DNA from 3 places in the Priestia sp. 53B2 genome. Region 3 is predicted to be linked to each of the others. Evidence: riboswitches for the same ligand, from Rfam matches in the RefSeq annotation. Region 3 holds a riboswitch; each other region holds the start of a gene.

Region 1 (11,047 bases), on a different contig from region 3:
GATTAAAGATTATGGAGCATCCGGGTCAAAAAAGTAAGCACCCGACTATAACTTTGTTTATCTGTATGTCAAAAGTGAAAAAATCTCCCAAAAGAAATACTCATCACATGCTTCGTACGGAGCCCTCAATAAACAATAAATAAGAGCTGTCCAAAAGTGGCAGCTCTTATTTATTATTCAAAAATATAAGCTAATGCTTGAAGAGCCTGTTCTGGCGTTTCGACTACAACTTGGGCTTTGTTTGACAGTTCTTTAAGCGGATGGTGCAGTTTTTCAGGGCGAACCAAAATTAACGGTTTATCTAATGCAATGGCTGTTGCCGCATCCATTGCGCTGTTCCACTGCTTGTATTTTTCGCCAAATAAAGCAATAACCACATCAGATTTTTTAAGGAGCACCTGCGTGCGTAAATTATTAATTTGAGAAGCAGCTTCATCTTTTAAGACAGCGTTAGGCTGTTTTCCTAAAATTTCTTCTCCAATGTTGTCGGAGCGGTCATGGTCTGTCATGGGACCGACAAAGGTAAGGGGAAGGTTTAATTGTTCTGCTTGGTTTTTAATTTCGTCTCGCCAGTTATCGTGAATCTGCCCGGCAAGGTATACGGTTAAGTTCATTATGTAGAAGTCCTCCTCTAACTAAAGTTTGTTTTATTTTATCAAATGTAAGCGGATAATACGAATGATTTGAATGGGCTACTTTTCCAAAAATAAGGTTATAGTAGACAAATAGTTAAAAAAGAGAAACAATAGAAGGCGTATTGCTAATTAAAGAAAGGATGTACATGATGACAGAAACAGTGCTACAAGTAGATCATGTCAGTAAAGTAATTGGGAAGAAAACCATTTTGCATGATGTATCCTTATCGGTTGAGCGCGGTGAGATTTTCGGATTGCTTGGTCCAAATGGTTCTGGAAAGACAACGCTAATTCGTACCGTCGTAGGACTCATTAAAGAAACAAAGGGAACGATTACCGTCAATGGGTTTCCTTTAAAAGAACAGTTTACATCAGCTATGAAATCAATTGGAGCGATTATTGAAAATCCTGAGTTTTATGATTATCTGACGGGCTATCAAAATTTAAAACATTTTGCGAATATGCATGAAGGGATCACATCAGAACGCTTGGATGAAGTGATTGCTTTAGTAAAGCTTGAAAACAGCATTCATGCAAAAGTGAAGACGTATTCTCTTGGGATGAGACAGCGTTTAGGAGTAGCTCAAGCTATTTTACATAAGCCTGCATTGCTTTTACTAGACGAACCAACAAATGGTCTAGACCCAGCGGGAATGAGAGAATTTCGTATATATTTACAAACGCTTTGTACAGAAGAAGGAATTTCAATCTTAATCGCGAGCCACTTATTAAAAGAGGTAGAAGCATTATGTGACCGCGTTGGCATTATTCAAGACGGTGAGTTAAAAACCATTCAAGATCTATCTCCAAATCGTCAAGACCAAGGAATGTACGTAGAATTTGAGGTATCTGACGCGCAAAAAGCAGCGGATCTTTTATCACAAGAATTTGAAGTAACGATGAGATCACATATTATCGACGTGGCGATTGTAAAAGAACAAATTCCAGCTGTAAATAGAAAATTAGTGGACAGCGATATTTTAGTCTACCGAATTACCCCTGTGTATGAGACGCTTGAAGATTCGTTTATGTCCGTTACGGAAGGAGAGCACCATGCTTAAGCTAATTCAAAATGAACATATGAAATGGTTTCACAAAAGAAGTACAAAAGTCACGTTTATTACAATCGGTATTTTAACTCTTTGTATGGCTCTATTAATGAAAAAAGTAGCAAACAGTGCAGGAACAGAAGACAACATTTTGAACTTTCTGTCATTTAGTTCAGGTATGCTGATTCTTGTTCAATTTTTTGCTCTTGCTGTTGGAGGGTCAATGGTTGCAAAAGAGTTTGAAGCAGGTACCATTAAACTTCTGTTAATTCGCCCGGCTAGACGTTCAACGATTTTAACGTCCAAGTACATAACGCTCATTTTAATTAGCTTGTATTACTTACTGAGCTATTTGCTTTTTTCGTTTGTATGGGGAGCATTGTTCTTTGGATTTACCAGTCTAGAAGGAGATGCGCAGCTGCTTAAAAACATTACGCTTACGTATGACAGTGCGTATATGGAAACTTTTATGATGATGACGTTCGCATTCATGCTGTCGTCTTTATTTAGAAACAGCGCGCTTGCTTCCAGTCTGGCTATTGTCGTAAGTATCGGCGCGAAAGCTGTAACAGGACTAGTATCAGAGCTAGGTTTATGGTGGGGGAAATTTTTATTATTTGCCAACACGAACTTTGTGCAGTATATGGAGGGAATGAAGACGATGTTTGACGGCATGACGATTCCATTTTCAATCTTCATCTTAGTCGCGCATTTTGTCTTCTTTATAGGCGTGGCATGGGCAGCGTTTTTGAAACGAGACGTAGCTAATTGATGTGAGAATTTTCGCACTATATATTTTTCTAAAATAGCATTTGACAATTAAATAAAAAGAGATTACAGTAGTGAAAGACTATTTTTAAAACAACTATAAACTTCTTATCAAGAGAGACGGAGGGACTGGCCCTATGATGTCTCGGCAACTGGCTGTACGCAGTGCGGTGCCAAATCCAGCAGACGATGTTTCGTTTGGAAGATGAGAAGGGTAATCTTATGATACAAATAAGAGACCTCTTCTTATCAATAAGAAGAGGTCTTTTTTTATTACGTAAACAAGAGGTGTTAAGAATGGAACAACAAAAAGGAAACGGCTGGGCGCTGTTACCGCTGGGCGTCTTTTTAGTCCTGTTTGTCGGATCAGGAATTATAACGGGAGATTTTTATAAGCTGCCTGTCTTAGTAGCCATTATCATTGCAGCCATTGTGGCGCTGGCTATGAATCGCAAAGATTCACTTAATGTAAAAGTGGAACGTTTTGCTAAAGGAGCAGGGCATCCTGATATCATTATTATGGTGCTTATTTTTATTTTAGCAGGTGCTTTTTCAGAAGTCGCTAAAGGTATGGGAGCTGTTGATTCAACGGTAAACTTAGCGCTGTCTGTGCTTCCGCAAAGCTTAGTGGTAGTCGGAATCTTCGTTATTGGCGCATTCATTTCAATTTCGATGGGAACGTCAATGGGAACAATCGCTGCGCTAGGGCCTATCGCTGTAGGAATCAGTGAGCAAGCGCATGTATCCATTACGTTAGCAATTGCTGCCGTTATTGGTGGTGCAATGTTTGGAGATAATTTATCTATAATCTCTGATACGACCATTGCAGCAGTTCGTACGCAAAAAACAAATATGTCAGATAAATTAAAAGTAAACTTTTTTATTGTCCTTCCTGCAGCGATTGTTACGGTGATTCTATTGCTTGTCATGACGATCGGCAACACGTCTTCAGTAGAAATCAAAGATTTCAGCTGGTTTAAAATCTTGCCATATATCGGCGTACTAGTGGCTGCCATATTTGGTGCAAACGTATTAAGCATTTTAACTGGAGGAATTGTATTAGCCGGCGTAATCGGATTGGCTGATGGAAGCTACACGCTTTCTTCTCTTGCCAAAACTGTGACAGAAGGTATTGGCGGAATGTCGGAGTTAATTATTTTATCTCTATTAATTGGTGGAATGGTTGAGCTTATTCGCTATAACGGCGGTATTCAGTTCTTATTGAATTTATTAACACGACGTATTCAAACAAAAAAAGGTGGAGAATTCAGCATCGCCGGATTGGTAAGTTTAACAAATTTGGCCACGGCTAATAACACGATTTCAATTATTACGGCAGGTCCGTTAGCAAAAGAAATCTCTGATAAGTATTCAATTGATAATCGGAAATCAGCCAGTCTGCTTGACTTGTTTTCATGCAGCGTTCAAGGGCTTATCCCTTACGGCGCACAAATGCTTCTCGCAGCAGGATTTGCTAAAGTTTCACCGATTGAGATTATTCCATTTACATTCTATCCAATGTTAACAGCGGTTTGCGGGATCATTGCGATTGTAATTGGATTTCCTCGTTTAAATAAAAAGTCAAAATCATCTAAAGAAGCTGCGTAATATCAAACCCTTAAAAAGAATGTTCTTTTTAAGGGTTTTTTACTGTTTGAAAAAATCATTCGGCTTTTCTTCATCTAACTCCTTCCAAAGCGTCTCATTTTGTTTAAGTGCATAAGCCGCTCCTCCAATTTCAATTCCGCATAATAAAATGAATAATAAAATACCCATGAAATGACCTCCTTAAGTAAATGAATAAAAACACGATGGTAACGGGTTTAGCTTATTGCTGTTTCACTTTATAATGAGAATAAAGTATGAAACGCGTTTCAGCGCAAGAGAAAAAGGTGAAAACATGACAAATATCCGAGATATCGCAAAAAAAGCTGGTGTATCTGTTTCGACTGTATCCCGGGTGCTAAATCAGCATCCGTATGTAAAAGAAGAAAAACGCCGGCTGGTAGAGCAGGTTATTCACGAACTTAATTATGAACAAAACATTAATGCCGTTCATTTATCAAAAGGGAAAACAAATATGATTGCCGTCGTCTTGCCTTTTATTAATCATCCGTATTTCAGCCTGCTTTTAGAAGGAGTGGCATCTCAAGCTTTAGAAAAGCAGTATCAGCTTGTTATTTGTCAGACGAACTATGATGTAAAAAAAGAAGAAGAAGCGCTTCATATGCTAAAAACAAAGCAAGTTGATGGAGTGATTATTTGTTCTAGAGCAAGCAGCTGGAGCACGATTGAATATTATCAGCAGTACGGGCCGATAGCCGTGTGCGAAAACGTACAGAATCGTTCTATTCGCTCCGTATACGTTGATCATTATGCAGCTTTTAAGCAGGCGCTCCTGTATTTAAAAGAAAAAGGATATACGGATATTGGCTACTGTATTGGAAGAATGACGGGTACAAATAGCTTGCAGCGGCAACAAGCATACAAAGAATATATAAAAAGAATAAATCAGCCTTATCATTCAGAATGGGTTTTTCAAGGCTGTTTGAACGTGACAGATGGTGAAAAAGTGGTGGAAAAATTAGTGCAGATGAAAAATCGGCCTCAGGCGCTTTTAGTAACAAACGATCAAGTAGCTATCGGAATAAAAGCTCAGTGCGAACAAGCGGGTATTTCAGTTCCTGGTGATTTAGCTATCATTGGTTTTGATAATCATCCGCTTTCTTCTTATTTACAAATCACAACGATCGAACTTCCTCTTAAGGAAATGGGAGAAACGCTTTTTACATTAGTGGGAAGCAAGGCTCCTCAGAAAATTGAGCTCCCTTTTCGGTTTATTGAGCGTAAAAGCGTATGAATTCTTGATGATGCCATGAGGTGTTTTTACCGGATAAAATGAGCAAAAGCGGACATCATACGAGTAAAGAAAGAAGAAAAGGGTGATGATCGTGGAAAAAAAAGAATATCAAGTGGGAGATCAGGTATTTGTTATTTACCGAAATCCTCATACGGCAAACGTTGCGAATATTAATCAAGCTGAAATTGTTGAACATCCTGAAAACAAAGGTGAAAAGGCGCTGTTTCTACATGAGTCTTATCATTTGTTAGCTGAAGATGATGCCGTGTATTCAACGTATGAAGAAGCTGAAAAAATGTATAATAAGATATTTGATTATGAACAATATGACTGACGGAAGGCTCTCTTAAACGGAGAGTCTTTTTTGTTTGAAAAATAATTACCAAGGATAGAGTCTTTTTATTTTTCAAACGCTATTAGTATTAGAAAAAAGGAAGTGTAATGATGATAAAACCTTTTGTACCTCAATTAGTATATATTGAGCCAGGGGCAATGGAGTACCCGCTTGGTGTTCAATTAAAAGAAAAATTTGAGAAGATGGGAATTGAGATTCGTCAAACAACTTCTCATAATCAAGTGCGTAATATACCGGGGAAAAATGATTTGCAAAAATATCGCAATGCCAAGTCGACTTTAGTAGTTGGAGTGCGTAAAACATTGAAATTTGATACATCTAAACCGTCAGCTGAATATGCAATACCGTTTGCAACAGGGTGTATGGGGCACTGTCACTATTGTTATTTGCAGACAACAATGGGAAGTAAACCATATATTCGCACGTACGTGAATGTTGAAGAAATATTAGGTCAAGCAGAGCAATATATGCAGGAAAGAGCCCCTCAAATAACGCGATTTGAAGCGGCTTGTACATCTGATATCGTAGGAATTGACCATTTAACACATTCATTAAAGCGCGCGATTGAATATTTTGGGGAAAGTGAACTAGGTCAACTGCGCTTTGTGACTAAATTTCATCACGTGGATCATCTATTGGATGCTAAGCATAATGGTCGCACGCGCTTTCGCTTTAGCATAAATGCAGATTATGTTATAAAAAACTTTGAACCTGGTACATCTCCTCTTGATTACCGGATTGAAGCTGCTAATAAAGTTGCAAAATCCGGATATCCACTTGGCTTTATTGTAGCGCCTATTTACATTCATGAAGGATGGCAGGAAGGATACCGTCAGTTGTTTGAAAAGCTTGACGCCTCTATACCTGAGGAGTCAAGAGATGATATTACGTTTGAAATGATTCAGCATCGCTTTACCAAGCCGGCCAAGCGGGTAATCGAGAAAAATTATCCGAAAACAAAGCTTGAGATGAATGAAGAGGAGCGCCGCTACAAATGGGGGCGTTACGGAATTGGAAAGTATGTATACGCAAAAGATGAAGAACAAGAATTAAGAGAAACATTAGAATATTACATTGATCAGTATTTTCCGAATGCAAAAATCGAATATTTTACGTAATTATTCTACAGTAATTGAAAAGTTATTCTGACGCCTTAGTCAAAATAACTTTTCAATTTTTAATGTAAAAAAATAAATTGCTTGCTAATAAGTTGAAAAAAAGAGGTTATTTTTATCTCTTGTCGTATTACATACAAAAGGGAGGTGACTGAGATGTTAAAAAATGAAGAGTTTGCGCTAACAAAAGAATTAACAAACGAACAGCAAGAAGCTGCACGAAATTTTATTCAAGTGTTATTCCAAGAGGATTTATCTGAATTTTGGAACATATTATGTGATATCGATAAGTCTCGTATTTACGGCTTGTATGAAGCAAACCATTATTATGATGCTGATGTGGAACTACATGGGTTTGTACAAGAAATAAGAGATAATGTAAGAGCTGTTTATGCGCCTCTTCAAGGGCAAGGGGGTATTTCGACGAAAGTTCGATATACAAGCGAAGGAAAGATGTATGTATACATATTAGGCAGTGGCGAAAACCCTAAGGTATATCCTGTTGGATTAATGCCTGAAACATATATCGAACAAGAACGTTTTTCTCAGCGGCTTCAAATTAGCATTTATAACGACGAGTTTCGAAACGTTGCCCTATAAACCATATATATAGAAAAATAAAGAATAATAAAATTAATTTGTTAAAATAGAAATATTTGGGGTATGTAATAGGTATAACATTAAAAAGGGGTGAAAGAAATGCATTATTATCGTATTTCAGAGGGAGATCATGAAGAGTATTGTGAAACGATTCTGCTTCATGAAAAGAAGTTTTGCAAAGAAACATTTCAATCTATGGTGCGAGAAGCAATGAATAATAAGCCCGGTAAAATTGACCGTGTGGATATTGTTAAATATTTAATTGGTCACCATAGCTTTCAAGTAGCCCACATCGAAGCGGGATTTCATAGTACATACAGCGAGAAAGTGACATAAAAAATGCAGCACATCCTATACAACGAACTTTTCTTTTGAAAAGGGCGCTGTATTTTTTTTTGCTGAAAATAGAATGTTTCTAAGTTATATTCCTTTTAATGGTATAATAGTTAAGTACTGTAAGATACACATATAAAAATCACAAATGCTTTAAAGAGAAAGGGTGAGGAAATATGGAAAAAGAAAGAATAGAAGAACTTGAACGAAAAATAAGCAGTTTAGAAGAAGACGTAGCCAGGCTAAAGTCGCTCGTATATAAAACAAATTCTTCAAGACCAAAAACAGTTCACGCTCCTCCCAAGCAGCGTGAGGAGACCACTAAACGTCCTGCTCAAACAGGAGCTAAAAGTTCACAGGCAATAGAAGAACCTGTTGATTGGGAAAAAGTCCTTTTTCAAACATGGCTGCCGAGAATTTTTATTTTTGTATTTATTATTGGTGTGCTATGGGGATTTAAAGCAGCCTCTGACTATGGGTTAATGAATGAAAAAGCAAAAGTTGTTCTCGGTTTCGTTGTTTCAATAGGTTTTGCTGTGACAGGTCATTTCCAAATTAAAAAGGGTAGGTTGGTGCTCGGGCAAGTACTTGTAGGAGGAGCTATTCCTATTCTCATGTTAACGACGTTTGCGATGCATAGCCTGTATTATTTAGCGGGACCAACGCTTGCTTTTATCCTAAATGTGAGCTGGATTATCCTAGGGATTATCGCGACAGTCTTTTATCGTTCGCAGGCATTAGGAATTATTAGCGCGGTTGGAGGCGTACTAGTTCCTTTTCTTATTGAAAGTAATTCGCCTAATGCGCTCGTTTTCATTGGCTATGAAACGCTTCTGTATATTGCCTTTTTATACGTGGCAATCAAACAAAAATATTCAATTTTATATGTTCTTTCCGCGGTACTATTAAACCTTACGCTACTCATTTATTACTCGTTTGTTGGTGATAATGGTGTAAAAGAGTTATTAGGTATGGCGATTCTTATTCAGCATTTATGCTTGATTTCTAGTTTTTTTCTCTCACAATCCGTACTCCAAGTATATGCGTTTACCCTTCTATCGAGTTTAGCAGTTACGTACGGCTGGCTGCTCGCCGTTTTTGACGATGGCACGACCACAATGGTGCTGCTTGCGCTAGTTATTATTTACGCATTAGGTGTTTACGCAGTAAGAAGTTCTAAAGAGAAATTTGAATTTTTTATTACCTATTTAATTGTTGCAGTAGCGTTTTTTATTCATCAGCTCGTCGATTTAAGAGAAGGAGTCATTTTATATGTGATTCAAGGACTTGCTGTTTACTATATCGCCATGACGTATAAAAATCTACTTCATCAACTATTTTCTTATACGATTTATATACTGAGTGCAACGTATATCTTAGTTACACCAATCGAACAAGTGCTGTCTCTTCCGACATTAAATTGGCTTGTTGTGTTAGCTTCTATTCTAGTATTTATATGGATCAGCATTCAAAAAACAGAACAGGATGAGCACGATATGTTCAAAATCGGAGGAAGTATTGTTTTTTCTATTCTTTCTTTAATTTTTGCTACGGAAGTTACAGCCGCTGGAACCAATCATCTTTCCGCTAATCCGCAAACGCTTATTATGACGGCCGTTTGGTTAGGGCTGTCCATTGCAGCATTTGTAATAGGATCACTTAAAACGTTTAAAACAGCAACGTATATCGGCGTGGGCATTTTGTTCTTAACACTTTTTAAACTCGTTTTATACGATTTACCTTTTATCCCAATGGCTATACGAGCCTTGTTATTTATCGTCTTAGGAGCTATCGGTTTAATTATCTCGCGACTATTTTATAAAAAGAAGTAGCTAGAAGCTGAAGAGAAATTCTTCAGCTTTATTTATTATAATATTATTATGTAAACTTAATCTTGAAGTCGTACAAAAAGTATACAATCATGTATAATGGAACAAGTGAATTGGAGGTATACATAAAATGAAATCACTTGTATTAGCAGAAAAGCCAAGTGTAGCACGTGATCTTGCACGCGTACTTGGCAGCACACAAACAAAAAAAGGGTATATTGAAGGACCAAAGTATGTCGTAACATGGGCACTCGGTCATTTAGTTGAATTACAAACACCAGAGGATTATGATAACCAATATAAAACGTGGCGATTAGAAGATCTGCCAATCATGCCTGAGAAAATGAAATTAAAAGTAATTCGTAAAGTGAGTTCTCAGTTTCGCACAGTATCCGATCTAGCAAAAAGAAAGGATATTGGAGAGCTAATTATTGCGACTGATGCAGGGCGTGAAGGAGAACTTGTAGCACGCTGGATTATGGAAAAGGTACGCTGGAACAAGCCGTTTAAACGCCTTTGGATTTCGTCTCAAACGGATAAAGCAATTCGTGACGGGTTTAAACAGTTAAAACCAGGAACAGAGTTTAATCGCTTGTATGATTCAGCCGTTTGCCGTTCAGAAGCTGATTGGCTTATCGGTTTAAACGTGACGAGAGCGTTAACGACTAAATATGAAGAACCATTGTCGGCAGGAAGGGTACAAACTCCGACGCTTGCGATGATAATTGAGCGTGAACAAGTAATTAACACATTCAAACCTAGTGAATATTGGACGCTCACAGCTCAGTTTTCATCTTTTGAAGCGGCTTGGCAAAAAGGCAATGAAAAGCGCATTTTTGATGAAAAACGCGCAAAAGAGCTGCACTCAAAATTATCAGGTGAGGCAGTTGTAAAAACAATTAAGCGCAAAATGCATAAAGAAGCGCAGCCGCTTCCTTATGACTTAAACGAACTGCAGCGAGATGCTAACAAACGCTTTAACTTCTCTGCTAAGAAGACATTGAATGTACTTCAAAAGTTATATGAACAGCATAAGTTAGTCACGTATCCACGTACAGATTCTCGTTATTTAACAACAGATATGGTTTCTACTATGAAAGAGCGTTTGGAAAGCATCTCTGCTGTATATAAAGAAGAGGTTCGTCCAATTTTAAGAAATGCACAGCTGCCAAAGCGAGTGGTTAATAACGAAAAAGTAAGTGATCACCATGCTATTATCGTAACGGATCAGCCTGTATTTCTACAGGACTTATCAGCTGATGAACGAAAGCTGTATGACTTAATTGCAAAGCGATTTATTTCATTATTTTATCCTGCATATGAATATGAAGTGGTTAAAGCAGAGCTTGAAGTAAATGGGGAACAGTTAGTAGCAAGCGGAAAGCAAGTCGTGAATGCAGGCTTCAAAAAAGTTTCCGGTGGAGACTCAGAAGCAACGGTGAAGCTGCCTGATATGGAAGAAGGCAGCAAGCTGCTCATTCAAGATGTAACGATGAAAAGTGC
Region 2 (11,047 bases), on a different contig from region 3:
TGCATTATCAGATTGGCTTGTTTGTAACAGCATCTGTTGTTATTGCCTACACTCTTTTTGGTGGATTTTTAGCCGTTAGTTTAACAGATTTTGTTCAAGGTGTTATTATGTTTCTTGCTTTAGTTTTGGTACCCATTGTAGCTTTCACCGATGTTGGAGGCGTCAACACAACAATGGATATTGTACAGGAAGTTAATCCAACATACCTTGACATCTTTAAGGGTACAACCGTTTTAGGTATTATATCTTTCTTAGCCTGGGGACTTGGCTATTTTGGACAGCCTCATATTATCGTTCGCTTTATGGCTATCTCTTCTGTTAAGGAATTAAAACTCGCACGCCGTATTGGAATGAGCTGGATGATTATTTCTATTATTGGTGCGTTGCTGACAGGACTTGTTGGAATTGCATATGTAGAAAAAACGGGTATGAAGCTAGCAGATCCTGAAACTATTTTTATTAAATTTGCAGATATACTTTTTAACCCTTTAATTACCGGGTTTTTATATGCTGCTTTATTAGCTGCGATTATGAGTACCATTTCTTCTCAGCTACTTGTAACAGCAAGCTCTGTTACAGAAGACTTTTACAAAACATTTTTTCGTCGTCAAGCCTCTGACAAAGAGCTTGTGACTGTGGGGAGAACTGCGGTTTTAGGCGTTGCAATTATTGGCATTTTGCTTTCTTTAAAACCTAGTGATACGATTTTAGGACTTGTCGGATACGCATGGGCTGGATTTGGTTCTGCATTTGGTCCTGCTATTTTACTAAGTCTTTACTGGAAGCGTATGACTCGATGGGGAGCCCTTGCAGGAATGATTGTAGGTGCAGCTACAGTATTAATTTGGGTAAATACTCCATTGAAAGATGCCCTTTACGAAATGATTCCTGGATTTTTCTTAAGCTTGCTGGCTGTTATTGTAGTAAGTCTGTTAACAAAAAAGCCTTCAAAAGCTGTAGAAGATCAATTTAGAAACATGGAAAGCGTACTGGAACAGCATACAAAATAGTAAAAAAAGTACACAAGTCGTAACTTGTGTACTTTTTGCTTTTAATGCAAGCCATGTTGTCATATATATATATATGTACTAAAGACAGATTAAGGAGGGTTTTTATATGCAACATTCTTATTTCCCTTACGAACCTACACAGCAGCTCCGCGTAGATACACAAAGTAGAGAAATTAAAGTGATTGGTGAAGGGACTGCTTCAGCACTTCCGGACGAAATTTCCATGACAATTGGAACACGCACGGAAAAAAGAGACGTTCAAGAAGCCTTAAAAGAAAATTCAGCTATTTCAAATACTTTGCTTCAAGAGATGAAAAAACTTGGAATCAATGACCAGCAAATTGAAACAGCTTCGTTCACTATAAATCCTAAATATGATTACAGCGATGGAAAATCGACTCTTACAGGATACGAAGTACAGCATTTGTTTAGAGTAAGAGTACAGGATGTAAAACAAGCTGGGGATGTCTATAACGCTACTTTTTCAAGCGGAGCCAACGTAGCGCAAGATCTTCAATTCCACGTTACAAATGATGATAAATATGAACAAGAAGCGATAAGTAAAGCTTTGCTTAACGCTAAAGAAAAGGCCTTTACCATTGCCAACACACTGCAGCTCCCTATTAACCAAATCCCCATTTTAATCGAAGAAGGCCCCGTCTATCAGTCATCTGGCTCCTCGCCTAAGTTATTAGCAGCCTCTCCCCCTATTCAAGCTCAGTCCTTGACTGTATCTGCTTCTGTAAAAGTTACGTACACGTATTAATACTTATGGTAAACTATAGATTATTATAATGAAGAAACTAATCTAAAGGAGCTCTTTGCACAATGACTTCTGAACATTTACTAGCAGCTTATCAAACCCTATGGTTGAACCGTTCGTTCGCTTCTAAACAAGCCATGACAAGTGAAGATCAGCTTCACGAAGCCATTCTGAAAGATTTAAAAGATGAAATGACTCATCCACGCGTCCGGCAAACACCGTATGTAAAATATCATCTTGGCATAAAAAGAATTCTAAACAGCAGTCTTTCCTCTGATGAAAAAGTTGCGCTTACGTCCCTATACACAAACCTTTTAGATAGCTGTATATAACGATAAAAAAGGACTTCCTTGATGGAAGTCCTTTTCTTTATTTAATTAACGCTTTTTCTTCTAAGCTTTGAAAAACAGCCTTAAAGTCTTGCTTTAAATCCTCGAATTCCTCTAACCCTACTGAAAGGCGAAGAAGTGAATCAGTAATTCCTTTTTCTTCACGTACTTCTTTTGGGATACTTGCATGAGACATTGTTGCAGGATGCGTTAGAATGGATTCAACTGCACCTAGACTAACGCCAATTGAAGCCAATTTGACTCCTTGTAAAATATGTCGTGCTACTTTTTCATCCTGTACTTGGAAAGAAATCATAGCTCCGTATCCATTTGCTTGTTCTGAAATCAGTTTGTGGTCTGGATGACTTTTTAAGCCTGGGTAGTATACACGGCTCACTAGAGATTGTTCTTCAAGCCACTTTGCAAACTGCAACGCTGTTTTTAACTGCTGATCTAAACGAACTTTTAATGTCTTAATTCCTCGAAGCAGTAAAAAACAATCCTGTGGTCCTAAGATAGCACCAAAAGCATTTTGTACAAACTTTACTTCTTCTGCTAGCTTTTCATCGCTTACCACAACTAGACCGCCAATGACGTCACTGTGACCGCTGATATATTTTGTAGCACTATGAATTACAATATTTACACCAAGGTCAATCGGCTGCTGTAGATAAGGTGTTAAAAACGTGTTATCCACAATTGTAAGAAGATTGCGCTCCTTCGCCAAACTTGCTACTGCTTTAATATCCGTTACCTGTAAAAATGGATTTGAAGGGCTTTCGATATAAATAGCCTTCGTATCTTTTGTGATAGCTTCTTCTACTTTGTCCACCTTCGTTGTATCAACAAAAGTTGTTTTGATACCAAACTTTGAAAATAACCGTGTTAATACACGATATGTCCCGCCGTACGTATCGTGTGAAACTAAAATTTCATCCCCTGATTCAAAAATAGATAATACCGATGAGATAGCAGCCATACCTGATGAAAAAGCAAAACCAGCGTATCCATTTTCTAGGTGAGCAATGGTGTTTTCTAAAGCCTCACGAGTTGGATTTCCTGAACGAGAATAGTCATAACGGCCGTTGTTCGTCTCATCTTCTTGGTTAAATGTAGATACCTGATAAATAGGTACGTTAACCGCTCCAAAATGACCGTCAATTCCTGTATTTGCATGAATTAAGTTCGTACCAAATCTATGTTTATTATTGTTGGTATGCATCAAATGCCTCCTTCAAATCTTTAATTAAATCATCTGCGTGCTCAATTCCAACTGATAATCGCAGTAAACAATTTGTTACTCCGACACGATTTCGAATTTCCTCCGGAATATCAGCGTGTGTTTGACGAGCTGGGAATGTCATTAAACTTTCCACTCCTCCTAAGCTTTCTGCAAATGTAATAACTTTGACATTTTCTAAAAGTACTGACACGATGTCAGGGTGTGAGACAGCAAAAGAAATCATGCCTCCAAATCCAGTCGCTTGTTTCTTCATGATTTCATAGCCTGGATGTGTTTCAAGGCCAGGGTAATACACTTTTTCTACGAGATCATGAGCAGTAAGCCAATTTGCAATTTTCAGCGCGTTTTCGTTATGCTTTTCCATACGAAGCGCTAGCGTCTTAACACCGCGCAACAATAACCAGCTATCTTGTGGACCTAAGATTGCCCCAGCTGCATTTTGATAAAAACGAATTTTCTCTCCTAAGCTACTACATCGAGCGACTACAAGACCAGCAACTACATCATTATGACCCCCAATGTATTTGCTTGCACTATGTATCACAATATCTGCTCCAAGCTCTAAAGGACGCTGATAATAAGGGGACATGAAGGTATTGTCAACGATAGTAAGCAAATCATGCTGTTTAGCTAACGCAATTGCTTCTGGCAAATCAGTCACGTGCATCATTGGATTCGTAGGTGTTTCAATAAATAAAGCTTTCGTGTTGGGACGAAGCGCATCTTTTACTTGCTCGAGATGGGCTGTGTTGACGTACGAAATAGTAATTCCTTGCTCTGAAAAGATTTCATTTAGTACTCGGTACGTTCCTCCGTATAAATCCTCTGATACAATTAAATGATCTCCGTTTTTAAATAGTGCTAAAACTGCCATTACACCCGCCATTCCTGAAGCGAATGCTACTCCTACTTCTCCTTTTTCTAAAGCAGCAATTGCTTCTTCCAATGCTGTACGAGTAGGGTTTGCCGTACGTGCATAGTCAAATCCTGTACTTTGCCCTAACGCAGGGTGAGCAAATGTTGATGCTTGGTAAATGGGTGTTGTAATAGACCCTGTTGAAGGGTCACGACCTACTCCTGAACGAACTAATAAAGTTTCAATTTTCATCTATTTCTCTCCTTAACTCAAAATAAAAAACACTCTTCACAGATGGAAGAGTGTTCGTTTATACACGATTTCTCTCATCTGTTAGAACAATACTGATGTTCCACAGGAATTAGCACCGTTCAAATGAATGTTTCATTTGATGGTTGCCGGGCATCGCAGGGCCAGTCCCTCCGCCACTCTTGATAAGAGTTCTATATAATTGTTGGTGGTTAACGTTTGTTGTTAATAACTTTAATAAAGATTTTCTTTATTGTCAACATAATTTTCTAAAAAATTCAAATCATCTCATTTGTTTATTCAATATACTTGTCCTGATAAGCACATAAAAAAAAGAGACGAAAGCGAGGTCTCTTTTTCTAAGGCAAGTGCACAGATTTTACGTGAGCTAACTTCCAATACATACTTTCTCCATTTGCCGTAATTAGTTCAACAATATTATTAGAAACTTCTTTAAGTACGCCAATTTTTTCTGATTGATCCCCTAAATCTAATACGACCAGTTGATTTTCATATTTTTTAAGCTGCTCTTCAAAGTTTCTGACAAAAGGTGCAGAGGCAGGTCTTACTGGGAGCTCTTTGTCACTTAAAGAATAAGGGGTTAACTCATTACTGTAAGGGGTAAGCCATTTCAAATGATGCAGAGAAACAAAGACATTTTTATACACTGGAGAATAAAACACAAGATAATCATTCAGCACGCTTGTAATATAGCCATGCAATGACTTCCCTCCCGTTACATAAATTTCAATAAATTTCCCTTTTGCCTGCTGTAAAATATTACGATAAGAAATCCGCTGACTTTCTTCTATTAAGTTCTCTTCTATTTCACGTAAAACCGTATAGTCTTCTTCTGATACTTCCCGCAAACGATGCATGTGTAAAAGAGGAATATACAAATAATCATGTCCATTATACAAAACCATAATATCTAATCCAAGATCAATAAGTCTGCCAACAAATGTCGTTTTACCTGAAATATCTAACTCCACAATTTTATTGATATAATGATTCATACTCATACTGATTCTCCTCCTTTTTCCTATATGATAGAAAAGGTGCTTTATAAGCACCTTTTATGTTCCATTTCATCATGCTTTCCAACGATAATTTTTCGTTTTAATAACTTTCTCGGCCGGTGCTGAAGAGCGTGAACCCGTACGTCCACCCGTGCGACTTCCTGTACGTTCTCCTGTACGTTTTTGTGTAGACTTTGCAGCTTCAGTCTCTCCATTTTCTTCTGTTTCTTCATTATTATTTTGATTGTTATCGTTTTGCTTAAAAGCCCCTTTTGCTCCTACACAAATGGTTTTAACGTGTCTTGGCTGTAAGCGTAATACTTGATTATTCTGCACAAGTGTAAATGTACCATTTCGGCTTTGTACTAACACGCCCTCTACAGCTTCAGGTCCTCCATTATTGATTGATACCCATTTATGAGAAAGGTGGGCAAAAAGATCGTTAAAGCTTTTGGATTTCATATATTCTGGTTCTTGACTCACTAAGAGTTCATTTGCAGATTGATTAGTTTGATCTCCATTGTTGCTTTGATATTCACTCACACTCTTAACGTGTTCAGTATTAATATAGATGACACCGTCGTCTTCTGTGAGTAATACTATATAAGCAGATTCAAATGAACCTAAGACATCAAGAAGCTGACCTGCTTTTTTCTCAGGTCCACCTTGGTTAACCTGCACATATTTAGTTTTCATCAATGATAAAGTTGTAGCAAAAGTTTTTCCTCGATATAATTCTAATTCTGTGCTAATTCCAGTAAACGTTTGTGCCGAATTTGACATAGTATCTTCAGTAATACTTTTTACATGCGCTAAGTGATAATATACAAGTGTATATTCTTGTTGATTATTATTTTGGTTGTTTTGGTTGTTTTGGTTGTTATTTTCACCATTATTGTTATTATTGTTATTGTTGCTTTCCACTGCTAAGATTAAATAATCTGATTGCACGTCAACCAAATAACCTGTTTTAGATTCAGGCCCTCCACGATAAACGGTCACCACTCTTCCTTTTAGGGGTTTGAAGTGAGAAGAATAGCCTTTATCAGGCATTTGTATATTTCGGCTTCGTTTTTGGCTTGATTTTTGGCGTGGATTTTGATTTTGCCCTTGTTCTTGGCCATAGTAATAGTTACTCATTGTTTTTCCTCCTTATTAGTTATCCTTATTGGTCATTCATACTGTATATATACGTATCATGTACAGCTATTGATTTCCTGCATTTGCCTATTATTAGCAAAATCCACTGTTGCCTATAAATTGCCTATAAATCTATCTCTTTTTAAAGAGTCAAAAGGTTATTTTCAATATACGCTGTTCGTTCTTTTATAAAAGACAGCATAAATTCGGGTTCTTTATAAAATTGCTCCAAGTTATCTTTTACGTAAGGATCTTTTAATACGTAAGGAGCAATATACTCATGCAGTTGATAAATGATTGGTTTCATGTATTCTATTGTAAATTGATTATTTAGAACATTGTTCATCTTTTGAATATATCGTTTTTTAATGTTGTTTACCGCCAGTAAGCGAGCTGTAAGCGTATTAAATCCTTGTGCGCGGACATAGTCTCCTTCCATTACTTTTCCATTTACATCTCTTCCCCAAGTTGCATCATAATCCCATGGAATTAGTTCAAAGCGCCCGCTTTCATGATTTAGATAGAGGGCATAGTTATGGACAAAACCGTCGTAATTCTGCATACAAATAATACCGACTAACCAAGATAAGTAGCGGTCGACGTTCAGATACTTCTCAATATTCTGTTCGAATTCCGTATTTGTCCACGTATTAAGATTAAATATAAACTTTTCTAATTTTTCCTCATCCCCTTCTCTCACTGCTTTATCTTCATATCCAGATAACAAAGTTGTTTTCGGCCTTTTATCCAAATCGCTCATCAAAGAAAAATTAGCATCTCCGTCCACTGCATAAAATATGGATCCATCCGCTAAATTTCTTTTTTTCAAAAATAGTTCATCTACCGATTCGAGCTGAAGATATATTCCTTCATTTTTCCCATTAATCTTAAGGGTGACAAACTGAGAATGAGGAGATAAAACGTCCAAAGAGGAGAAAAAATCGAGGGACAATTTGTTGCGCATAAGTGATGGATCTTTGTATTCAGCGTTTAGGTGTATTTCTTTGGCGCGCTGAAATATTTTTGGAGAATAAAATTCAATATAATATGACTTTTTCTTCATCTTCCGAATGTGGGAGCCTCTTAGCAGCAAATCAATATCGTAGCGTTTTTTGTTAAACTTCATCGTTGCCTGAACCGCTTCTTCTGACCAAATATCTCTTTGCATTTCCTTTAAATCTTTTACATTCACAAACAGAGCGTATTGAGGGATTTCTTTTTGCTTCATTATTCGACCACCTTCCTTCAACTATTAAAGTATATGAAGGGTAAATTCTCCATGATACTCCACCGCATCAACTATTTACGCAAACTCCACTTTTGACTCATATCAAGGACAAGCATCAGCGCGTATTCTATTAATGGAAGACCTAGTCCAATTGACAAGGAGGTTTTTGTATTGCATATTACACCTGAAAAAATTAAAGAGGCTGCTGAAGCCCTAGAATGTACAGAACTGAAATCTTTTATGTTTCAAGAGCCAACTGCCGGTCCACTAACAAAGCCGCGTCGCTCTTCTCGTAGCACTGGCCGCTCACGTCGTTCTTCTCACCGCTCTCATCGTTCTACTCGCCGCTCTTGCCGTTCTACTCGCCGCTCTCGCCGTTCTTCTCGCCGTTCTCGCCGTTCTACTCGCCGCTCTCGTCGTTCTTCTCGCCGCTCTCATCGTTCTTCTCGCCGTTCTCGTCGTTCTACTCGCCGCTCTCGCCGTTCTTCTCGCCGTTCTCGCCGTTCTACTCGTCGTTCTACTCGCCGCTCTCATCGTTCTTCTCGCCATTCTCATCGTTCTTCTCGCCGCTCTCGCCGTTCACGTTGTTCTTCTCGCCGCTCTCGTCGTTCACGTCGCTCTTAATTTCTCTAAACACTCAACTTTATTGCAAAAAAACGCCGAAGAACCATGAGTGTCTTCGGCATTTTTTTCCACTTATAGAAGGGGCACATTTGTAAATATACTAAGATGGGATGTTATTCATTTTACATAGAGAAGGAGAGGTTTTATGAAAAAAAGCAAGCATCAAATTTCAACTTCATCAACAACAGATGTCGAAGAAGTCAAACGTTTAAATGCTAAGTCTGGATTAACTTACAATGAAGTATTTACACTTCTTGGAGAAAGCTATTTGAAAAATCAAAAGAAAAAATAATAAGCAGGGACTAGAAAACACCTTCTAGTCCTTATACTTTAAAAATACCGGAAAACCCTTTTACTAGGGATGTTAATTGGTTCATAGCTCCCATCATCTGCCCCGCAGTATTCATCATCTTGTTCATATCGTAATTGCCGTCACTCGATTTAAACTGAGACATTAATGACTGAAATTGAGAAGGCTGAGGCTTTTGTTGCTGAGCTTTAGGGTATGGATTAAAAGGCGGACCTGCATTATTGTACATAGGCTGCTGGTACATTCCGTTCATATAGGGAATTTGCTGAGGACCAAAAGGCATTTGTTGCTGAGCGTACGGATGTTGCGGCATATAAGCTTCCGTCCATGGCTGCTGATGATACTGCGGAAATGGATGTACCTGACTTAAATCAAAACGTTCTGGTTGATGTTGCTCATAATACGGATAATGCTTACTTGTATACATGCAAAATCAATACCTCCTTTTTAATATTACATAATATATAGTATGTATGCAGAAATAAGAGGTGACGTTCGTCTACTTGTACTTTTGGAAAACACATTCAAAAATATGTAGGTTTCTGTCGAAAGTTTAAATTTTTCAAAAAAACGAGATTATTTAAATATATGGTACGATAAGAACAAGTGATACTACGATACGTAGTGGCACAAATGGGGATTAGGAGGGAATTTACATGTATGTGAACGAACTTCAAGAAGCTTTTATTGCGGTGAAACAGTATGAGCCGCAGTCAAGTAATGAATTACTCGATTTTGCTCAGCAGCAGTATTTAAAAGGTTTTTTAACTCCTATGAATTACAAAGCCGCTGTACGTGAACTCGAACAAATTGGAGCTACTAAGCCCGATTTTAGTGCACAAGATGATTAATTTTTTTACTACCACCGAGAAATCGGTGGTTTCTTTGTTTCCTATAAAGTGGACACATACTTCTTTTTTGACTTGTTTATACTATAAAAGCTTTAACGTAGTATTCAATAAAGGAGGTCTATCTCATGAGTCGTGGAAAACATTTTGATCATAAAAAGCAAGGCCAAAGTGCAGCAACTAAAACAAATAACGCCGTTGCTTCTAAACATACTGAAAAAGTTGATTATCATATCGATACAGTCGCTTCACAAGATCACCCAGCTGTTTCTATCCAATCTCAAAAAGATTTTGATTAACTTTTTATTGATAATGATAAAATGCCTAAAGAGTTTTCTCTTTAGGCATACACAGAAAATCCCCACCTTGTAGATCTTAACGGAAGGCCGGGATTAATTATTCAATATCGACTCGAGCACATACTTATTTGAGTGATACATCTTTTTAAATCGCTTTTCTCGCGTCTCGGGATAAAATGACTGTAGTACAACGTTTTGTAAATTTTCTTTTAACGTCTCTACTTGATTAACATGAATATATTTTGGTCGCTCTTTCTTCAGCCATTCCGTTACGAGACTAGCCCATTCATCAAGTTCTTTGAAGAAAATATCTCCATAAGGCTTTACTTCTTCAAAAAATTTCACTTCATAATTTTCTTCCTGTTGAATAGACGCTAATCGTTCTACAGCTACTTCATTATATTGAAACATGATCTCCGTACTTTTTTTCACATCTTCATTCATCGTTATTCGTCACCTCTACGATGACTATTGTAACATAAACAGTCTTTATACTGTATGAAGAACCATTTCTCTTCGGCTTCTATTCCATTCTGTTTCGGAAGGCATGCTTTCATACACAGCTACTTCAATTTCTTGCAGTGATTGGTCAATGCGATGAACTTGTTCCATATATGTTTCTTCACAATGTGTAAATGCTTCATTTATAGATGTAGACATCGTTTTATCCACTAAATCTACTTGATCTAGTAAGCTATCTAATAAAGTCATCATTTCGCTTGTTTTAACCATACTTTGTTTCATCGCCATCCCTCCAAATTTTCCTTTGCATAACGTATTCTCTCTTTTCTTCATTGTCCCTTCACACATGACAAAACTAGTTTCTATTCGTCAAAGAAAGATGTTTTCGACATTTTCATTTATGGTGAATCGAAAGTGAACATATTGAAAACACTAGTATAGACATTTCAGCTAAGCAGATACATTCCGCTGCTGAACGTTTATTACAACATGATAGGAGGTGCCTAGATATGGCCAACAAACAGCAAAAATCACAGCCTAAAAATAAGCCTGAAACAAAAACCTACGGTGATCCTAAAAAGTTAAACGGTCCTAACCAGCCTTCTACTTAAGAACAAAACGGTCACTTGTGACCGTTTTTATTTACATTAAATACTTGCGCTACTTT
Region 3 (11,047 bases):
ATACTGATACATATCTGTTTTTCTTCTTTCATACAGATATAAACAACAATGTTTATTGAAATAGGTGAAAATAATGGAAAATGAAATGTTGCTCAAATTAGGTATTTCCGCTGTACTTGGTCTTATTATTGGAATTGAAAGGGAACTAAAACGAAAGCCTGTTGGTTTAAAAACATCTCTCGTAATTTCCATTATTAGCTGTTTACTCACGATTGTTTCGATTGAGTCTTCTCAAATCTTTAATAAAGGTGATCACATCACAATGGACCCGCTTCGTCTGGCCGCTCAAATTGTTTCTGGAATTGGTTTTTTAGGGGCGGGTGTCATTTTACGAAAAGAAAATGACAGCATCTCAGGGCTTACAACAGCGGCTATTATCTGGGGAGCAGCAGGTATAGGAATTGCTGTAGGTGCAGGGTTTTATCCTGAAGCTATTACCGGAGTTGTACTGCTCATCATCAGCGTTGAACTTCTTCCCTTCCTTATTACTATTTTAGGGCCTAGGCAACTGCGCGAGAAAGAGCTTATTCTTCAACTCAAGCTGGCGGATAAGCACAATATCTTTGATACAACTAACAGCATTAGAGAAAAGAATATTACAATTAAAAATATTCGAATCAAAGATTTAGACACCAATGAATTGTATATACGAATGAAAGTGTCAGTTAATAACCAGCGCCCTACTACAGAAGTGTATTACGAAATTCAAAAAATCAGCGGTATTCGAAGCATTGAAGTTGAAAATGTATAAATAAAAAACGGCCAATTGGCCGTTTTTTATTTATATTTTTCAATCTGTTGTAAAAATTCTCGCTGTTTTACTAGAGACAGCCGGTATTGATCATCGATAATTTCTGTTAATAACTCATGTTTACGGCTCTTTGACACATTCAATCTGTGGATAAGAACTCTGCATTCATACAAAAACTGTGTATACTGTGTGTAACTCTCATCATAATTTGAGGATAAGTCTTCTTTGATTCGTTTTGTCAACAAAGGACTAGCGCCATCTGTGGATATTGCTAGCGATAATCTCCCTCTAGAAAACTGTGCAGGAATTTGAATATTTCCATCGGAAAAACTGCTGGCCATATTAACCAACTGATCATTTTTAATATGCTGCTTAACAAACTTATTCACAGCTTGATCATTTGTAGCCACAACAATTAAAAAGACATTAAGTAAGTCTTCTTCTCCTACTTTTTTTCTTTTTACACGCAGCTGATCTTTAGCTTCCCATTCATTTATTTCAGCTGAAACAGTTGGAGCAACCACTGTAATGGCTGCTCCTTCTTGTAAAAAACCTTTAATTCTACGAGTTGCGATTGTTCCGCCCCCAACTACTAAGACTGAACGACCCTTTAAATCAAGCATAACGGTATACATCGTATTGATTTCCTTTGCTCGATAATAACGTTTTTACTTGGTGACTTAAAATGTGTGCAAGTCCATCATGATAACCTAGGTAGTTGGCTAAGATAAACTGCTGGGCATCTGTTGATAGCTGCTCCAATTCTTCCTTAATTTCGTTCATTAAAATACCGGTAAACAAAAGGTACGGAAGAACGAATACTTGCTTATACGAAGTTCGTTTAGCAAGGTGCAGGCCTTCTTTTAAATTAGGAGAAGCTGCAGCTAAATAGCATGTGCTCACTTCTTTAAAAGCACCTTTACCTTTTAGCAGTTGAGCTATTTCGTTAAAATCTTTTTTCACAGCAGGATCACTGCTTCCTCTGCCGACCAACAATACCATCGAATCTTCATGCTTATCCACATTGGTTTCATTGATTCTCTCTACCAAGATATCAACAATTCGTTCGTCTACGCCGAACGGTTCTCCATACAGCACTTCTACCTGGGGATAACGTTCATATACTTTGTGTATTTCTTCGGGTATATCATGCTTTGCATGCGCAGCTGTTAATAACAGAAGAGGCACAATTGCAATACGAGTAGCACCTTGTTCAATACATACTTCAAATCCTTGTTCAATAGTGGGGGAAGCTAGTTCTAGGAAACAAACTTCTTGAATCGGTACATCTAGATTTTTTTTACATCTTTCAATAAAAGCAACTGCCTGGTCAGCGCCTTCTTTTACGCGGCTGCCATGGCAAACATATAAAACTGCATCCATATAATCAACCTCTTTAGTAAGCTTCTTGTGCATACGAATAGTAATGCTGTCCAGTCTTCTCAAACCAATTTAATCGGTCATGAAAATTCACAACTTCACCAACGATAATCATACTTGGATTTTCAATTTGTTCTTCTTTAACAATATCAACAATTGTACCAAGAGTTCCAGTTACAGTGCGCTGGTCCGCACATGTTCCCCAGTGAATCAATGCAATTGGCGTAGCTGAAGTTTTTCCATGTTTCATTAACTGTTGGCAAATGTACGGTAAGTTCCGCACTCCCATATAAATCGCAAGAGTATCTACACCTTTGGCTAGGCTATCCCATTTGATTGCATCATGCTCGCTATCTTTACGATGGCCTGCTACAAAAGCAAAGCTTGCGCTGTATTCCCGGTGAGTGACAGGGATTCCTGCATAAGCAGCGGCTGCGATGCCTGATGTAATTCCTGGAACAATTTCAAATGAAATGCCCTGCTGCACGAGAGCTTCTGCTTCTTCCCCTCCGCGTCCAAAAACAAATGGATCTCCGCCTTTTAATCGTGTTACAATTTTTCCTTTTTTAGCAAATTTCACTAAAAAGTTGTTAATTGTTTCTTGCTTGAGGGTATGGTAGTTCGGAAGCTTTCCACAGTAAATGATATCTGCATCACTTTTAGCATACTCCAGCAGGTCCTTATTCACTAAACGATCATATAAGATAACATCTGCTTGCTGAATTGCTTTCAACCCTTTTAATGTAATTAAATCTGGATCTCCCGGTCCTGCACCGACTAGATATACTTTCCCCATGAATGCCTTTCACCCTTCCATCATTTCCACGTCTCCGCAGCGCTCCCACATTTTAATTTGAATTAGAACAGCGGACAAAGTCCGCTGTCATTTAGATAAATTTTCGGTTAGCTAAATATTCAATAACAGTTTGTACACATTCTTCTACAGACTGTGTGCTTGTATTAATTGTTAATTCAGCATTAGCCGGTGACTCATACGGAGAATCAATTCCTGTAAAATCACGAATTTCTCCGCTTCTTGCTTTTTTGTAAAGGCCTTTTGGATCTCTTTTTTCACATTCTTCTAACGGACACTCCACGTATACTTCCAAAAATTCATTCCCCTCTAAGATCTCACGCACTTGAGCGCGGTCCTCTTGGAATGGAGAGATAAATGCTGTTAGTACCACTTGACCGCTGTCTACAAATAGCTTAGAAACCTCACCGATACGGCGAATATTTTCTGTACGATCTTCAGCAGAAAACCCTAGATTCTTATTTAAGCCGAAACGAACATTGTCACCATCTAATACATAGTTGCGAATATTTTTATCAAAAAGCGCTTTTGCCACTGCGTTTGCTACGGTAGATTTACCTGAACCCGAAAGACCTGTAAACCATAATACAAAACTGTGATGATTATTTTGCTCGCGTCTTTCCTCTTTTGTAATTCCAGCATCATGCCACGTAATGTTTGTTGATTTGCTCACTTCAACCGCTCCTTATTTTGAAGATAATTTTTGTTTTGCTAATCCTTTAATTAACACTTCAATTACTTCTTTACGGCTGAATGTGCTTGGTGGCACTTCTCCGTTACGAAGCATTTCACGTACCTTTGTTCCAGATAGAATCATATGATCTTCCTTGCTGTGAGGGCATGTTTTCGTTGATGCCATCGCTTCACACTTCTTGCAATAGAAGCTGTGTTCAAAGAATAAAGGTGTAATTCCTAATTCATCTGCTGTAAAGTTACTGAAGATTTTTTGTGCGTCATATGTTCCATAGTAGTCACCAACACCAGCGTGGTCACGGCCTACAATGAAATGTGTGCATCCAAAGTTTTTTCGAACCATTGCATGGAAAATAGCTTCTCTAGGTCCAGCATAGCGCATCGCAGCAGGGAAAACTGCTAAAGCTACACGATCGCTAGGATAATAGTTCTCTAAAAGCACTTCATAACTTTCCATACGGATATCTGCTGGGATATCATCTGACTTTGTTTCTCCTACAAGTGGATTTAAAAACAGGCCGTCTACAATTTCTAATGCCGTTTTTTGAATATATTCGTGCGCACGGTGAACAGGGTTACGAGTTTGGAATCCAACAACCGTTTTCCAACCGCGTTCTTCAAATACTGCTCTTGTTTCAGTTGGATCTAGATAATATTTTTCAAAACGCGTTTTAGGTGTACGTTCTACAAGTACGATTGGACCTGCTACATATACATTTGGGCGTTCCATCATTTTTTTCACGCCAGGATGGGCAAGTTCTGCTGTGCGGTACACATTTTCCGCTTCTTTTTCTTTATTTGGCGTATATACTTCAGAAACTTCTAAAACACCGTACGTTACGCCGTTTTGAACAAGCTTTACTTTGTCGCCAATGTTTAATTCTTTAGCTTGCTCTTCTGTTACAGGAAGAGTGATAGGAATACTCCATACTGTTCCATCTGCTAAACGCATATTTTCAACAACTGATTGATAATCTTTTTCTCCTAAAAATCCTGTAATTGGGCTGTAGGCACCAATTCCAATTAGTTCTAAATCACTTAGAGCCATGTTATCTACTTCGATTTCTTTTGTTAGTGAAGTGTAGTCATATGTTGGTTGATATAAATTAATTAATTCTCCACCGTGTGCTTGAATTGTTGTCATTTTGTAAAATCCTCCTTAAATAATTAACACAATATAATAAAAAGCACTTGAATCACGCAGTCATTTTTTCTTTTTCCGACTGCAAGCTTGCTCTTTTTCTTCTAGTCGTTCTAGCTAAGCTTAGAACACCTGCTGTGGCAATGCAGCCGCTAGCTAGCACCACAAATGAATATAAGTCGCTTTCAAGTACTAGTTTCACAAGAACATATGAGATTACGAGTGAAAATACAGGGGATACCACCCAAACCTTTAACATTTGAATGACCACTTCGCGCTGTTCTTTCGTAAATCCCGTTTTCGCTGCTCCTATTCCAATAATAGAAGACGTCGTGACCTGTGTAAGCGGTACTGGCAAACCAAAAAGTGAAGCTGCTGTAACAAGAGAAGCACCAGTACCCGAGATAATGCACCCTTCTCCTACAGAATAGCGAGTAATTTTTTTCCCGTTTGTTTCAATAACTCGGCCTCCTAGTAAAAGAGCTCCGAGCGCCACAGCCAATCCTCCTGATATGACACCCGTTGTGGCATCCATTAATCCAGCTCCTACTAGAGGACCGACAGCATTTGCCACGTTATTCATTCCAGCTGAGAAGGCTTCAAAGAATCCCGTGGCTATAACTAAAATCGTTAAAACTCTTTTCCACTTTCCCTCTGCTTCTTTTTTATGCGCTCTGCGTTTTATCACTTTTCCAATAAAAAAAGCAATGACAAATGAAACCAGCGGAACAATAATCCAAAAAGACATGACAACTAAAAGTTTTTCCACATACAGAGATTGATAAGCTACTCCTACTCCAACAACTGAACCAACCGTTACTTCACTTGTTGATAGAGGGATACCAATTAAATTCGCGAAAAAGAGTGACAGCGTTGCAGCAGCCAGAATGATAATAACTAATTCTACTGACAGCAATTTTTCAGGTATGATACCTGAACTGATGGTTTTCACCACCTCGCCGCCTCCGATAATGGCTCCGAGCACAATACCTACAGCACAGATGAACAGGGCTACTCTTCGCTTTTTAATCGCACCGGAGCCGTATGAAACGCCCATAGCTGCTGCTGCACCGCTTGCCCCAATATTCATTGCAAAAAAAAGCGCAATGATAAAGGCAACATATAAAAGCATCATTTATTCAGCTCTTTCGTATTTAAGATTCGTGTAATCCGCATTCAACTTTTTGTGTACCTGCCCATCTTCCTGAACGTAAATCGTCTACATTGTAGGCAGGTGCGGTACAGGGCTCACAGCCGATACTTGGGTAGCCTTGATCATGAAGTTTGTTATATGGTAAATCATGCTTATACACATAACGCCAAACTTCTTTCCAAGACCAATGAATTAACGGGCAGACTTTCACTTTCTTGAATTTCTCATCTTTATTAAAATAATTCGTGTTGGCACGAGATTCAGACTGCTCGCGTCTCAAACCAGAAATCCACGCATCATAAGGAGCAAGAGATTCCCTTAACGGGATGATTTTTCGAATTTGACAGCATAGGTTAGGCTGACTCTTCCAAAGCTCATCTCCATGTTTCTCAGCTTGTTCTGCAAGCGTTAAATCCGGTTTTTTTATATGAATACGCAAGTCAGGAAAGCGTTCTTTAATTGCATCAATCACTTCATATGTTTCTTTAAAATGAACGCCCGTATCTAAAAAGACGATTTCAGCATCTTTTTTCACTTTTGAAATTAAATCAATTAACACGATCCCTTCGATACCAAAGCTTGATGCATAAATAATTGAATCTCCGTAGGTATCATACGCCCACTGCAATGCTGAAAGGGCTCCTTTTGTTTCATCTTCACTGTCGAACTCTGGAAATATATCACTCCAGTTTTCATACGTATATAGGTCTGCCATTTTCTTCACTCCAATTCTTATTTATCCGCGTTATCCAATAAAAAAAGACGGTTTTACCCACTAGAATTGGATAAAACCGCCTCTAGTGTGTCTAGTCAGCGAAACTATTTAATTCTTACTTTGCTTTGACGTGCTCAAAGATTTGTTTTAAGTCGGGGGTTACAGTCATTGATGTCCCTCCTTAACTTATCGCTTGCGCTATATCAAAATAAAAAGTCTTCCATATTGAAAGACTGGGTAGGCAATAAATTTTCGCCTTATCTTTCAAAATGATACACACTTTGCTGGAATTAGCACCTTGCTAAGCAGGTTGCCGGGGTTCAGCGGGCCAGATCCCTCCACCACTCTTGATAAGCATTTTTTAAAAATTTTAGCATATTTAGAATATTTGTCAACATTAAAAATCATATATCCGATAAGAAAACTATACTTTAAATTCACAGAAATATCTATACTTTTATTTAAAACAACATATGTAAATTTAAACCAAATGTGAACATACCAGTTTATAAAACGCTTTCTTTTTCCCCAACTTTTTATATTCTCTTGTTAAATAAAACACAAAACCTCTCTATAAAATTAATAAGGGATTTATAAGCTGTACGGATAATTCACCCACATTAGCACACATTACAGATAACACTGACTGACAGATAGGAGCTATATAAGATGGAGAGACAACCCTTTCAATTAGACGATACAATTAAAAATAATGTGCGAACATATTTACAGCAGATTTCAACTGAAGCCTCTAATTTAATTAAACATTTAGACACGAGTGATCATTGTATCCTATGTGATTTTGAGGAGATGAGAAGGTTATTTCAAGATGTTCAAGCTACGGCCGCCTCTTATTACTTGCGTCATTACTTATCGCCTTATACATTTGAATATGCTGCTCTGTCCTTAGCTATTCATAACCTTTCTGAGAAACGTCACGGCGCTTTAATTGTCATTGAACGGGAACAAAATGTAGACTCTCTTATTCAAAAAGGAATGCCTATTCAAGCTCCTGTCAGCGCTACGCTAGTTGAGACACTGTTCTATCCAGGGACACCCTTACATGACGGAGCCGTCCTAATTAGAAATAATCAGCTTATTTCAGCTGCTAATGTTTTACCTCTCTCGTCTATTATTTTAACGAACAAAAAATTGGGAACACGTCATCGTGCAGCCATTGGAATGTCGGAAAAATCGGATGCATTAATTTTAGTTGTATCTGAAGAAACAGGCAAAATTTCGTTTGCTCTTGAGGGAAGCCTCTACCCTATTCACTCCAGCAAAAATATGATTTAAGAGCCCTTTCCTGATAAGCAGCCCTATCTTGACTTCTATATCCTTTCTCTTTAATATATTTCATAGTTTTTACATACTATAGATACGGGTGATGCATATGACAATTTTAAAATTTGAACATGTAGGCGTTCAAGTAAAGGATATAGAAGAATCTATTGAGTTCTATACACAAAAAGTGGGATTAGAGCTCATCGAAACACTACCACATACCGATCCGTCTTTGAAGCTAGCTTTTCTAGGTTTAGAAGGCAATGTAATCGTAGAGTTAATTCAAGGGTATAACTCAAGCTTACCTAACGAAGGTAAAGTTCATCATTTTGCGCTGGCAGTAGACGGAATTGAAGAGGAGTTTGAGCGTTTAAAATCAGCAGGCGTTTCATTTGTGGAAGAAAACATTGTAACTTTGCCAAATGGAGCAAGATACTTATTTTTCTACGGTCCAGACAAAGAATGGATTGAATATTACGAAGTAAAAAGATAAAGATATCTTATACCTTCAGTGAAAAATGGTCATACTGTGGCTATGACTAATCACTGGAGGTTTTTTTATGATGGAATGGCTATTATTTCGACTTTTTCGTCGTTCTATTTTAGTGCGCCTTCTTTTTATTATCGGCTGCCTTGTTCTGCTTTTTGGCATGCTGATACATTTACTAGAGCCGCAAACGTTTGGGAATGTGTTTGAAGGAATTTGGTGGGTTATTATTACAATCTCTACTATAGGGTACGGTGATTTTGCTCCGACCACTACGATTGGAAGGTTAGCTGCAATTATTTTAGTCCTGATCGGAACGGGGTTTATTACTACTTATTTTGTCACGCTTTCTAAAATTGCTGTTTCCGCTGAGAGCGCTTATTTGGAAGGGAATTTAAAATTTTATGGAAAAGATCACTTCATCGTTGTTGGGTGGAATGAGCGCGCCAAACTCGTGTTAGAGTCTTATCGCGATGCATTTCATAAAGAAGACATTGTTCTTATCGACGACTCTCTGACTAAAAACCCCATGATTTGTGATCGCGTTCATTTTATTAAAGGAAGTCCCTCTCACTATGAAGTATTAGAACTTGCCAACGCTCGGTACGCAAAAAAAGTGCTGATTACTGCCGATCAGCATAAGACAGAAGAATATGCAGACATGAATACTATTGTTACGTTAGTGGCTCTGCAAGGATTGAACCCTTCTATTTACAGCATCGTTGAACTGTTAACAAAAAAGCATATTCAAAATGCACAAAATTTGGGGGTGAATGAAATGATTAAAACAAACGAGTTGATTAGTCAAGTCATGTACGAGCATATTTTTGTGAAAAAATTAGAGAGTTTAAAAAAAGAATAGTTCCTTCAATTACTGAAGCAGCTCATCTTCTGCCTCTCTAATTAGCTCTTCTCCTAAGCTGATATACTTTTCTGGAAATGAAGCGTCTGCGTCTTGGGGTTCTGCAAACTGATTAAATGAAGCACTCACATTTCCATTGTGAACATCGTCATCTAGACCAATTTGATATTTATGTGAAAGTAAAAATGGCGTGCCAATCTGTACGGTTGTTCCTTTAGAATCCAGTTCTCCATTCGTAGCTGTAAACGGGATACGTAAAAACTGATAGCCGACTTCATCATTCATCTTATAGTCGAATGAACCATTGTCATAATCCCAATTCCCTCCAATGTTATACCCAAGCGGCTTAAGCGTTTTTTCTAATTCGTAAAGCTTGAATAATGTGCCCTCTAATCTTGAAGATAATTCAATCATGTTATCCCTCCTCTGTTTTAACATGTCCTTTTTCCAGCTTTTTATCCTTTATCTCAAAAGCAAAAAAGAGGTTGAGACATAACTAAATGAATCCAACCTAAATGCGAACAAACTGGATAAAGTAGCTCGTATAAATCGCTTGTGACACCGCAGTTGATGTCCGTGCAAGGCTTCGCTTTCCGCGGACGGGCGCTGAGCCTCCTCGTCGCTTGCGCTTTTCCCGCAGGAGTCTTCGCCTTGCCCTCCAATCAACTGCTAGAAGGACCTAAACAGATGAAACTATATTCACCATAACAAAAAAACGAACCATTAATCAAACATGTTGATTAATGGTTCGTTTTTCACTTGGGCTAAAATACTTTTGTACCGCCCTCTTTTTACTTATTTCAAACGCTTTTCTAATTCTGCTTTTTTCTCTTCAAAACCAGGTTTTCCAAGAAGAGCAAACATATTTACTTTGTATGCTTCTACTCCCGGCTGATCGAATGGGTTTACGCCTAATAAATAGCCGCTGATTGCACATGCTTTTTCGAAGAAATATACAACATATCCGAACGTATACTCATCTAGCGCAGGAATGTTCACAACTAAGTTTGGAACACCTCCATCTGTGTGAGCAAGCATTGTACCTTGGAAGGCTTTTTTATTTACAAAGTCAACTGTTTCACCAGCTAAGTAATTTAATCCATCTAAGTCCGCTGCATCTTCTTCAATTGTTAGCTCATGACGAGAATCTTGAACTTGTACAATTGTTTCAAAAATATCACGACGACCTTCTTGTACATATTGACCTAAAGAATGAAGATCCGTTGAGAAGTTAGCAGATGAAGGGTAAATACCTTTTTGGTCTTTTCCTTCACTTTCGCCAAATAGCTGTTTCCACCATTCAGCAAAGTATTGAAGAGCTGGCTCATAGTTAATCAGCATTTCAATTGTTTTTCCTTTATTATAAAGAACATTACGAGCTACAGCATATTGATAAGCTGGGTTCTCTTCTAGCTCTGATGACGAGAATGCTTCTTGAGCATCAGCTGCCCCTTTCATCATTTGTTCGATATCAAGACCCGCAGCGGCAATTGGTAATAAGCCAACCGCTGTTAATACTGAATAACGGCCGCCTACATCATCTGGAATAACAAATGTTTCATAGCCTTCTTCGTCCGCTAATGTTTTTAATGCGCCACGCGCTTTATCTGTTGTTGCATAAATACGCTTGCGTGCTTCTTCTTTGCCATATTTCTCTTCTAATAATTTACGGAAGATACGGAAAGCAATCGCCGGTTCTGTTGTTGTACCAGATTTTGAAATAACATTAATAGAGAAATCTTTATCTTGTAAAACATCCATTAAGTC

The links. A riboswitch is a leader RNA that binds a small molecule or an ion and turns the genes downstream of it on or off. The one in region 3 is predicted to bind S-adenosylmethionine.
Region 1: another riboswitch for S-adenosylmethionine. It lies ahead of ACN6NE_RS22515 (Na+/H+ antiporter NhaC family protein); the one in region 3 lies ahead of ACN6NE_RS09205 (phosphoadenylyl-sulfate reductase).
Region 2: another riboswitch for S-adenosylmethionine. It lies ahead of ACN6NE_RS18035 (trans-sulfuration enzyme family protein); the one in region 3 lies ahead of ACN6NE_RS09205 (phosphoadenylyl-sulfate reductase).

Annotation. Positions count from the first base shown of each region.
Region 1 covers NZ_JBLZXA010000027.1:390,158-401,204, forward strand. Annotated here, with positions in the region: gene ACN6NE_RS22495 (Ger(x)C family spore germination protein) at 1-37, shown strand, start outside; gene ACN6NE_RS22500 (YtoQ family protein) at 174-614, opposite strand; gene ACN6NE_RS22505 (ABC transporter ATP-binding protein) at 785-1,696, shown strand; gene ACN6NE_RS22510 (ABC transporter permease) at 1,689-2,456, shown strand; SAM riboswitch class I at 2,558-2,664, shown strand; gene ACN6NE_RS22515 (Na+/H+ antiporter NhaC family protein) at 2,750-4,060, shown strand; gene ACN6NE_RS22520 (hypothetical protein) at 4,100-4,228, opposite strand; gene ACN6NE_RS22525 (LacI family DNA-binding transcriptional regulator) at 4,353-5,312, shown strand; gene ACN6NE_RS22530 (transcriptional regulator SplA domain-containing protein) at 5,398-5,646, shown strand; gene splB (spore photoproduct lyase) at 5,757-6,785, shown strand; gene ACN6NE_RS22540 (hypothetical protein) at 6,939-7,382, shown strand; gene ACN6NE_RS22545 (hypothetical protein) at 7,482-7,718, shown strand; gene ACN6NE_RS22550 (DUF2339 domain-containing protein) at 7,892-9,547, shown strand; gene ACN6NE_RS22555 (DNA topoisomerase III) at 9,675-11,047, shown strand, end outside.
Region 2 covers NZ_JBLZXA010000020.1:759,191-770,237, reverse strand. Annotated here, with positions in the region: gene putP (sodium/proline symporter PutP) at 1-1,010, shown strand, start outside; gene ACN6NE_RS18050 (SIMPL domain-containing protein) at 1,117-1,776, shown strand; gene ACN6NE_RS18045 (hypothetical protein) at 1,839-2,105, shown strand; gene ACN6NE_RS18040 (trans-sulfuration enzyme family protein) at 2,143-3,324, opposite strand; gene ACN6NE_RS18035 (trans-sulfuration enzyme family protein) at 3,308-4,453, opposite strand; SAM riboswitch class I at 4,525-4,642, opposite strand; gene ACN6NE_RS18030 (hypothetical protein) at 4,810-5,472, opposite strand; gene ACN6NE_RS18025 (spore coat protein) at 5,542-6,522, opposite strand; gene ACN6NE_RS18020 (CotH kinase family protein) at 6,752-7,837, opposite strand; gene ACN6NE_RS18015 (CotG/ExsB N-terminal domain-containing protein) at 8,009-8,461, shown strand; gene ACN6NE_RS18010 (hypothetical protein) at 8,607-8,753, shown strand; gene ACN6NE_RS18005 (YppG family protein) at 8,785-9,198, opposite strand; gene ACN6NE_RS18000 (YppF family protein) at 9,428-9,622, shown strand; gene ACN6NE_RS17995 (hypothetical protein) at 9,748-9,918, shown strand; gene ACN6NE_RS17990 (YppE family protein) at 10,012-10,362, opposite strand; gene ACN6NE_RS17985 (hypothetical protein) at 10,408-10,662, opposite strand; gene ACN6NE_RS17980 (hypothetical protein) at 10,890-10,991, shown strand; gene ACN6NE_RS17975 (DUF2515 family protein) at 11,003-11,047, opposite strand, start outside.
Region 3 covers NZ_JBLZXA010000009.1:2,529-13,575, forward strand. Annotated here, with positions in the region: gene ACN6NE_RS09170 (MgtC/SapB family protein) at 74-751, shown strand; gene ACN6NE_RS09175 (NAD(P)-binding protein) at 778-1,386, opposite strand; gene ACN6NE_RS09180 (sirohydrochlorin chelatase) at 1,367-2,134, opposite strand; gene cobA (uroporphyrinogen-III C-methyltransferase) at 2,148-2,927, opposite strand; gene cysC (adenylyl-sulfate kinase) at 3,019-3,618, opposite strand; gene sat (sulfate adenylyltransferase) at 3,631-4,782, opposite strand; gene ACN6NE_RS09200 (inorganic phosphate transporter) at 4,835-5,914, opposite strand; gene ACN6NE_RS09205 (phosphoadenylyl-sulfate reductase) at 5,934-6,647, opposite strand; SAM riboswitch class I at 6,902-7,004, opposite strand; gene cdaS (sporulation-specific diadenylate cyclase CdaS) at 7,317-7,943, shown strand; gene ACN6NE_RS09215 (VOC family protein) at 8,041-8,424, shown strand; gene ACN6NE_RS09220 (potassium channel family protein) at 8,492-9,280, shown strand; gene ACN6NE_RS09225 (YugN-like family protein) at 9,290-9,694, opposite strand; gene ACN6NE_RS09230 (glucose-6-phosphate isomerase) at 10,076-11,047, opposite strand, start outside.